DNA from 4 places in the Photorhabdus kleinii genome. Region 4 is predicted to be linked to each of the others. Evidence: predicted binding sites of a transcription regulator. Region 4 holds the regulator's gene; each other region holds the start of a gene.
The links. Region 4 encodes PurR, which represses purine synthesis genes. Its sites were predicted from a motif close to CANGCAAACGTTTGCNTG; they were not measured.
Positions count from the first base shown of each region.

Region 1 (2,211 bases), on a different contig from region 4:
CTGGTTAACATCATCAGGCCACGTACACCCGTGGGTGAGGTTGCCTGTGGGTCCCAATGAGACTCTTGCCAGGCAATGGCAGCGAGTAGTTGCCAACTGATATCACCGGAATATTTTTCAAATAGTGGCCGATAGGTAGGCAGAATATTATCGATGGCACTTAGAAAAGAGAGTGTATCGAAATAATCAAATGAGTGGACGTGACCAAAGTATTTCTCCTCCAATCGTGGCATGACATTTTTTTCCGTTAGCTGGCTGAAAAAATCCAGCATGGCAGCGTAAAGGCTGTAGTCGTCAATGCGTTTTAAATACCATGTCAGCGGGTTATCTTCACTCACATCAAAAGCGACGGCCAGATTAGGGTGAGTACGTTGTTGCAACGCGACATTAATCGAGTCACCTAACGTATAATCCAGTTTACCTTCTGATACCTGTTCCAGTAGTTCGCGAGTGTTATATTGCTGTGTCTCCTTCCATTCGAGCTCAGGGAAGGAACTCGCTTTCATTTCTTTCAATGTGCTGGCATGAGCAGAACCAGAAGCGACTAATAGTTTACCTTTTAAGTCTTTAAAAGAACGGGGGCGTGGAGTTCCTTTGCGATAAATCAGTTGTTGGGATACAGAATAGTAGGCAGGACCTGTGCGGGTTTGATCCAGCCTTTCTTGATGATAAGTCAGGCCGGCGGCCAGAAAATCAGCTTCACCCTTTTCCAGGTCATCAAATAACTGATTGATATTTGTTCTAAATTTGATTTCTAATTTGACGCCAAGGTAATTAGCAAAGCGTTGTACCAGCTCGTAATCAAATCCATTTGGTTCTTTCTTACCGGTAAGATGGATCAGAGGTGAGCTAATGGTGCTGATCCGTAGCTCTCCTCTGGTAATGATCCTGTTAATCTGCTCCTGCTGTTTATTCGGCCAACTGATGTTCAGACTAATGATGGCGGCAGAAAAAAGAGCGATAACAATGATAACGAAATAATTTATTTTTATATTATTCAAATGGTTATCTCTGTATAACGCAGTGTGGTGCTATGTGGAAACGCGCTATATTGTTATGGTTAAATTTCCAGTGATTGAGCATTTTGCGGAACAAAAACGGGCTGTGCAACCTAATTGATACTATTTGCATGATTTGGCGATAGGATAATTGGCTGTAATAATCGTCACGCAAACGGTTTCGTCATGGGTTACAATCCTCTATAATGGTCTCATTTCCCCTTAGGCATCTATTAAGCTTTGCTTCTAAGATGAGAGAATTGATTACTATGAAAATTCTACGTGGTTCACCTGCTTTATCTGCATTTCGTATCACTAAACTCCTTTCTGTGTGCCAAGAACAGCAACTTCCGGTCAATGATATTTATGCGGAATATGTTCATTTTGCAGAGATTAATGCATCTTTGAGTGATGTTGATTCAGCAAAGTTACAACAATTACTAAAATATGGACCTTCGCTGGCTGAACATGAACCCCAAGGTACATTGCTGTTAGTCACACCTCGCCCGGGAACGATTTCCCCTTGGTCTTCCAAAGCAACCGATATTGCTCACAATTGTGGCCTGTCCCAGGTTGTGCGTCTGGAGCGTGGCCTGGCTTATTATATCCAGAGCGATGAAATGAGTGGTGCACAGTGGCAAATATTGTCATCACTGCTGCATGATCGGATGATGGAAACGGTCTTTACTCAATTGGAACAGGCGGAGAAATTATTTTCTCGTCAGCAACCCGTTCCGTTAAAACGCATTGATATTCTGCAAGCAGGACGCAGTGCGTTAGAAACTGCCAATATTGAACTTGGATTGGCGCTGGCCCCGGATGAAATTGATTATCTGATGGATGCTTTCCAGAAATTAGGGCGCAATCCAACAGATGTTGAACTTTATATGTTTGCTCAGGCTAACTCAGAACATTGCCGTCATAAAATCTTTAATGCTGATTGGATTATTGATGGTCAGACGCAGCCAAAATCGCTGTTCAAAATGATTAAAAACACCTATGAGCAGACTCCTGATTATGTCCTGTCAGCCTATAAAGATAATGCCGCTGTGATGGAGGGATCTTCTGTTGGCCGTTTCTTTGCCCGTGCGGAAAATGGTTCATATGATTACCATCAGGAGCAGGCTCATATTCTGATGAAAGTGGAAACGCATAATCACCCGACTGCAATTTCTCCTTGGCCGGGCGCATCGACAGGTTCTGGTGGTGAAAT
Region 1 is NZ_JAJAFY010000003.1:12,219-14,429, reverse strand. Features, by position in the region: gene mltF (membrane-bound lytic murein transglycosylase MltF) at 1-1,001, opposite strand, end outside; gene purL (phosphoribosylformylglycinamidine synthase) at 1,268-2,211, shown strand, end outside.
Region 1: purL (phosphoribosylformylglycinamidine synthase) is a predicted target of PurR. The motif match lies at 1,167-1,184, and genes of this name have one in related genera.

Region 2 (2,211 bases), on a different contig from region 4:
ATAGCTTATCGTTGGTTTATGACGTTGGGTTACCCGCGGGTAAAAGAAATTATTGAACAGGATCTGGGCAGTGCCTTGATTTATATTAACTCTCATGCCCGCGATTTTTCCAACCCGGAATTGTCTCCTTATCTTGATAAATACATGCGTGGCTCCAATGGTTATAGTGCAGTTGAGCGAGTCAAGCTCATGAAACTGATTTGGGACTCTATCGGTACGGAATTCGCTGGCAGGCATGAATTATACGAGCGCAATTATTCCGGCAACCATGAAGCTATCAGGGTCGATGTGTTATTGGCTTCTCAAGCCACGGGCTTAGTGGATCAATTGAAAGGGTTTGCTGAGCAGTGTATGAGTGAATACGATCTTGATGGTTGGGTTGGTAATGATTTTGTTTGGCCTTCCAACCGCTAGGAGATAAATCATCATCACGCGCGATGATGATGAAATATACGTGCGTGATGAGTTGATTATGTGTAACCCGATATCAGATTTATAGGAAGATTATTTCTCCTGAGGAAATACCAGATTAAGAGTGATGGCTGTCAGACCACCGGCAGCAATACCGGAAGAGAGTAAAGTTTTCAGCCAATCAGGAGTGAACTGTAAAATTAGCGGTTGTTGAGCAACGCCCATACCAACCGCTAAAGATAGCGCGATAATCTTCACACCCTCCGAAGAGCGGGGTTTTACGGCGCACCGGATAAATCAATTCACTAGCTGGTTTTTTCGGGGGTATTGTTTCAGCCTGTTCAGGGGATGAGGTGAGCATGGTGTGAAATTCCGGACTGACAAAGAACGCATTTTAATGATCAATGGTGTAAAGGCAATCGTTTGCGTAAAAATTCTGTTCGTTGCCATGATTCGCTTTGGTCACATTTTTATATGTTTTAACTTGTGTTTGTTGCAGATTTTTTTTCTAATCCAGCGTTGCCTGCTTTTGGCGTTTTCTAAAGGATGAGTATAACGTCGTAATAACTTACATAATTTTAACAATATAGCTGGGGTACATAGATGTATCATCTTGATGTTTATGGCACGCTTGTGGCGTCCGCATTAGTACTATTACTTGGGCGCAAACTTGTACAATCAGTCCCATTTCTTGAAAAATACACCATTCCTGAGCCGGTCGCCGGTGGCCTGTTAGTTGCTCTGATTCTTTTAGCTGTTAAACAAACAATAGGTTGGGAAATCAGCTTTGATTTGTCTCTTAAAGACCCTTTGATGCTAACTTTCTTTGCCACTATCGGCTTGAATGCCAATCTTGCCAGCCTGAAAGCGGGTGGTAAGGTCTTGCTCACATTTGTCTTCGTCGTTGTTGGCTTGTTGCTGGTTCAGAACACGGTGGGTATCGCCCTGGCTGAACTGTTAGGTCTGGACCCATTAATGGGCTTACTGGCGGGTTCTGTTACCCTATCTGGTGGTCATGGTACCGGTGCCGCTTGGGGTAAACTGTTTAGTGAGCGTTATGGTTTTGAAAATGCAACAGAAGTAGCAATGGCTTGTGCGACTTTCGGTTTAGTACTGGGTGGCTTGATTGGTGGCCCGGTTGCTCGTTTTCTGGTGAGAAATACCAAAACCCCAGGCTTGAGGTCAGATGATACCGAAGTGCCAACAGCATTTGAAAAACCTTATACTGGGCGGATGATCACTGCGTTGGTCATGCTGGAAACGATCGCATTGATTGCTATCTGTCTAATGGCAGGTAATTTTGTATCTGAACTTCTGCAAGGTACATGGTTTGAATTACCGACATTCGTTTGTGTGCTGTTTATCGGAGTTATCCTCAGTAACAGTCTGTCGGTGTTAGGTTTTTACCGAGTCTTTGACCGAGCGGTTTCTGTACTGGGTAACGTAAGCCTTTCCCTGTTTCTGGCAATGGCGCTAATGAGCCTGAAATTGTGGCAGATGGCATCGCTGGCATTACCCATGCTGGTCATTCTCACTATCCAGGCCATCGTCATGGCGTTGTATGCGATTTTTGTCACTTATCGGGTGATGGGTAAAAACTATGATGCTGCGGTGCTGGCGGCGGGTCACTGTGGTTTCGGTTTAGGGGCGACACCTACCGCCATTGCGAACATGCAGGCGATTACCGATCGCTTTGGACCATCCCATGTGGCGTTTCTGGTGGTGCCGATGGTTGGCGCGTTCTTTATCGATATCGTTAATGCGATTGTGATTAAACTCTATCTGCTGTTGCCGGTATTC
Region 2 is NZ_JAJAFY010000014.1:28,682-30,892, forward strand. Features, by position in the region: gene LG003_RS09375 (4-hydroxyphenylacetate 3-hydroxylase family protein) at 1-414, shown strand, start outside; partial or broken gene LG003_RS09380 (xanthine permease XanP) at 505-666, opposite strand; gene gltS (sodium/glutamate symporter) at 1,015-2,211, shown strand, end outside.
Region 2: gltS (sodium/glutamate symporter) is a predicted target of PurR. The motif match lies at 824-841, and genes of this name have one in related genera.

Region 3 (2,211 bases), on a different contig from region 4:
GGGTCCACCCTGACAGCCAGGGAACACTGAAGAGTTCAGCTTCTTATACAGATCTTCGTCGCCGCCTTTCGCCAAGATCAAACCACCACGTGGACCCGCCAGTGTTTTGTGCGTCGTGGTAGTCACGATGTGGGCATGAGGAACTGGGTTAGGATATACTCCTGCGGCAATCAGGCCGGCAACGTGTGCCATATCAACGAACAAATAAGCACCAATGCTGTCTGCAATTTCACGCATTTTTGCCCAGTCAACCACACCGGAATAAGCCGAGAAACCGCCGATAATCATCTTTGGCTGATGTTTTTGAGCTTGTGCCGCGATATCGTCATAATCGATTTTACCGCTTTCATCGATGCCGTAAGGCACAACGTTATATAACTTACCAGAGAAGTTAACCGGAGAGCCGTGGGTCAAATGACCGCCATGTGCCAAATTCATCCCCAGAACCGTATCGCCCGGTTGCAACAAAGCCATATAAACTGCCGCATTCGCTTGAGAACCAGAATGTGGTTGAACATTGGCATAATCAGCACCAAACAGCGCCTTAGCACGATCGATAGCTAATTGTTCAACAACGTCTACATATTCACAACCACCGTAATAGCGTTTACCCGGATAACCTTCGGCATATTTGTTAGTGAGTTGAGAGCCCTGTGCCTGCATAACTCTTGGGCTGGTATAGTTTTCAGAGGCAATTAATTCGATATGTTCTTCCTGACGAACAACTTCTTGCTCCATCGCCTGCCATAGTTCGGGATCATAACTAGCAATATTCATTTCACGCTTTAACATTGGGTTCTCCTGACTCAGCTAACTTCTCTTCAAACAACACCCCAAGGGGCCGAATGGCACACAGTGTAAACCCTTTTCACCTAATGAGATAGTCTTGACAAAATATTTTACGCAAACGATTGCATATCGATTGCAAGCAAAGTATCTGCTCCAAAGTAGGGTAATGAAAATTACGCTCCATTTTTCCTCTTTGTCAGAATTTACGGCCCAAAGAAGTCCCTTCCTTAGTACAAATATCCATTATGACTATTTTTTTACCATAAAGACCACATTCTATATTTACAAGGCCCCCAAAAAAGTATAAGTTGCATTTTAATTACATGTTATAAATTTCATTACCCACTTGAAAGAAATTCAGGAGCTTCAACATGCTGGATAGCCAAACTATTGCCACTGTCAAATCAACGATTCCATTACTTTCTGCTACTGGTCCACGACTGACAGCACATTTCTATGAACGGATGTTTAAACATAATCCTGAGTTGAAAAATATTTTTAATATGAGCCATCAACTTAATGGCGATCAGCGTGAAGCCCTGTTCAACGCGATCTGCGCCTACGCCGCCAATATTGATAACTTAGAGGTACTATTACCGGCTGTAGAAAAAATCGCGCATAAACACGCTAGCCTGAATATTCAACCAAAGCATTATCAGATTGTCGGTACTCATCTGTTGGCAACATTGGATGAAATGTTCCAGCCGGGAAATGAAATTCTGGATGCCTGGGGAAAAGCTTATGGCGTGCTCGCTGATGTTTTTATCAATCGTGAAGAGCAAATCTATCATAGCGGAGAATCAACAGATGGTGGCTGGCGTGGCTTACGTCCATTCCGTATCAGCCGGAAAGAGGTAAAAAGTGAGGTAATTTGCAGCTTTGAATTTATACCACAGGATGGCGGGAAAGTGATGGATTACAAACCTGGCCAGTATCTGAGCATTTATCTGGAAGATGATAATTTTGCTAACCGAGAAATTCGCCAGTATTCACTGACGGCAGCCCCAAACGGTTCCAGCTACCGGATTGCGATTAAACGTGAGCCACAAGGAATCGTTTCCAACCATATGCACGATAAAATGCAAGAAGGCGATACCGTCTGGCTGGCCGCTCCACGCGGTGATTTTTTCCTTGATATTAAACCAGAAACGCCGGTTACTTTGATTTCTGCGGGCGTTGGCCTGACACCCATGATGAGTATGTTGCATCACCTCCACCAGCAAAACCATAATAGCCAAATCAACTGGTTACATGCGGCGGAACACGGCGGCCATCACGCGTTTAGCAATGAAGTCGCAACGATGGCGCAGGCAATGCCGAATTTTGACAGCACAATCTGGTACCGCGAACCAAGGAATGAAGATCAACAAGGTCTTCATTATCAACACAAAGGTTTTATGGATCTGGCAGTTCTGAATGAGG
Region 3 is NZ_JAJAFY010000022.1:63,659-65,869, forward strand. Features, by position in the region: gene glyA (serine hydroxymethyltransferase) at 1-792, opposite strand, end outside; partial or broken gene hmpA (NO-inducible flavohemoprotein) at 1,158-2,211, shown strand, end outside.
Region 3: glyA (serine hydroxymethyltransferase) is a predicted target of PurR. The motif match lies at 901-918, and genes of this name have one in related genera.

Region 4 (2,211 bases):
CCATTTTCCTGATATAGAACTTTTTATTCATCAGGAAGTGTTTAATGGTGTGTGGGATGCGCTGGTGAATAGTCAAGTTGATGTTGCAATTGGTGCAACCCGGGCGGCTCCAGTCGGAGAAAGGTATAGTTTCCGAGATATGGGGTTTATGCCCTGGTTATGTGTGGTTAGCGCTGACCATGCGCTAACCCAGTTGCCGGGTCCGTTATCTGATGATCAAATGCGGCCTTATCCAAGTTTGTGTCTTGAAGATACATCCCGTAATTTACCGAAGCGTGACACTTGGAATCTGGATAATCAGCGCCGGTTGGTGGTTCCTGATTGGGAGTCCGGTCTGTCTTGTCTAAACGAAGGGTTATGTGTAGGAATGGTGCCTAAGCATAGGGCAATGCCGCTTATTCGGCAGAATAAACTAACCGTGCTGGAACTGGAACAGCCTTTACCAGACAGTCCATGTTGTTTGGCATGGGTTCAAAACAGCCATTCTCCAGCATTAAGTTGGCTGCTTGACTATCTTGGCGATAGTGAAACTCTTAATGCTGAATGGCTTCAAGATGAATAAAACGAATTAACGACGATAGTCGATAAATGGACCATCCACGACAGAACGTCGCTCAACCAAACGTGGATGTACTTCAATAGTTTGTGCATCTTCACGTTTATTGATTATTCTGTCCAGTAACATGGAAAAGGCCATCTGCCCCAGTCGTTCTTTTGGTTGATGAATGGTGGTCAATGCCGGAGAGAAATAACGAGCGTTGCGTATATTGTCATAACCGATGACAGAAATATCCTGTGGGACGCGTAATCCTAATTCATCAGCAGCACAAATCGCCCCCATAGCCATAACATCTCCGCCGCAGAAAACCGCAGTCGGGCGCTGTTTTTGATTCAAGATTTGATGCATGGCTTTATAGCCCGATTCTGGTTCAAAATCCCCCTGAATAACCCATTCTTCTCTGATCGGAATGTTGGCTTCTTTTAACGCCTTTAAGAATCCTTGATGACGACCACCACCGGTATTTCGTGCCAGAGGGCCGGGGATCGCGCCAATATCACGATGACCACGTTCGATAAGATAACGACCAGCTAGATAACCGCCGTGGAATGCATTATCAATAATAGTATCGGTGAAATCACTTCTGGCCTGTCCCCAATCCATGACGACCATTGGAATATTGTGATAATCTTCCAACATTCCCAACAACTGTTCCGGGTATTCTGAACACATAATTAGCAGTCCATCCACACGTTTTTGTGCCAGCATGGCTAGATAGGCTTTCTGTTTATCAATGTTATTGTGTGAGTTACATAAAATCAGCGTATAGCCTTTGCTATAACAACTGTTTTCAACAGCCTCAATGACTTCAGCAAAATAGGGGGCTTCACTGGACGTTGCCAGTAATCCGATCGATTTTGTGTGGTTAACTTTCAGACTGCGGGCAACGGCACTGGGTGAATAATTCAGTGCCTTAATAGCAGTCCAAACAGCAGCTTTAGTATCTTCAGCGACGAAGCGGGTTTTATTAATAACATGGGATACGGTGGTGGTTGAGACGCCAGCGTGCTTAGCCACATCTTTGATCGTTGCCATGAGGTGAAAGACTCCTGACCTTTTGGTCTAAATTTAAAACGCTTTGTTAATCGCTTGCTAGCCCTTTACATAGAAGGACTAGCAATAAGTTAGCGATAAATCCTGGATTTTGTCTGATCTGGCTCAAAAGTGAAAGCAATAATCAGTGTTATAAAATGTGTGGTAATCGCTATTTATACTTTTCCTTATGTAAGGGCAATTAACCATCTCAATAGACTGGTTTTTGTCGTTATAAACTTTTTATTCTGAGGAGGCTCTATGAATACCGATTTGAAGCTTGGTTTATTTACTGCTGTCAGCACGTTGGTGATGATTGCCATTTTTGCCGCTCTTTGCTTGATCTTTGCCTGATGTTTTGAACGGGTTAGATGATTTAAAAATTGGGCTTTACGTTGAAAGGAAATTGGGCAGATAGCCTCTTTATCTGCTCTTTGTTTTTCTGCCGCTATTGTGTCTGTCATCTTAACAACCTCTACAATAAATAACCGTGAAAATCATGTCATCTGTGTCAGGATACGAAGAGATCAGGATACATATTAGTGAGAGAAAATGGTATTCTCCGCAATATTGTGACGATGTTGGTTATCAACAGACTGTTGGTTTAAAGGAAATAAAAA
Region 4 is NZ_JAJAFY010000001.1:235,950-238,160, forward strand. Features, by position in the region: gene punR (DNA-binding transcriptional activator PunR) at 1-562, shown strand, start outside; gene purR (HTH-type transcriptional repressor PurR) at 569-1,594, opposite strand; gene LG003_RS01085 (hypothetical protein) at 1,780-2,055, opposite strand; gene LG003_RS01090 (Grx4 family monothiol glutaredoxin) at 2,211-2,211, shown strand, end outside.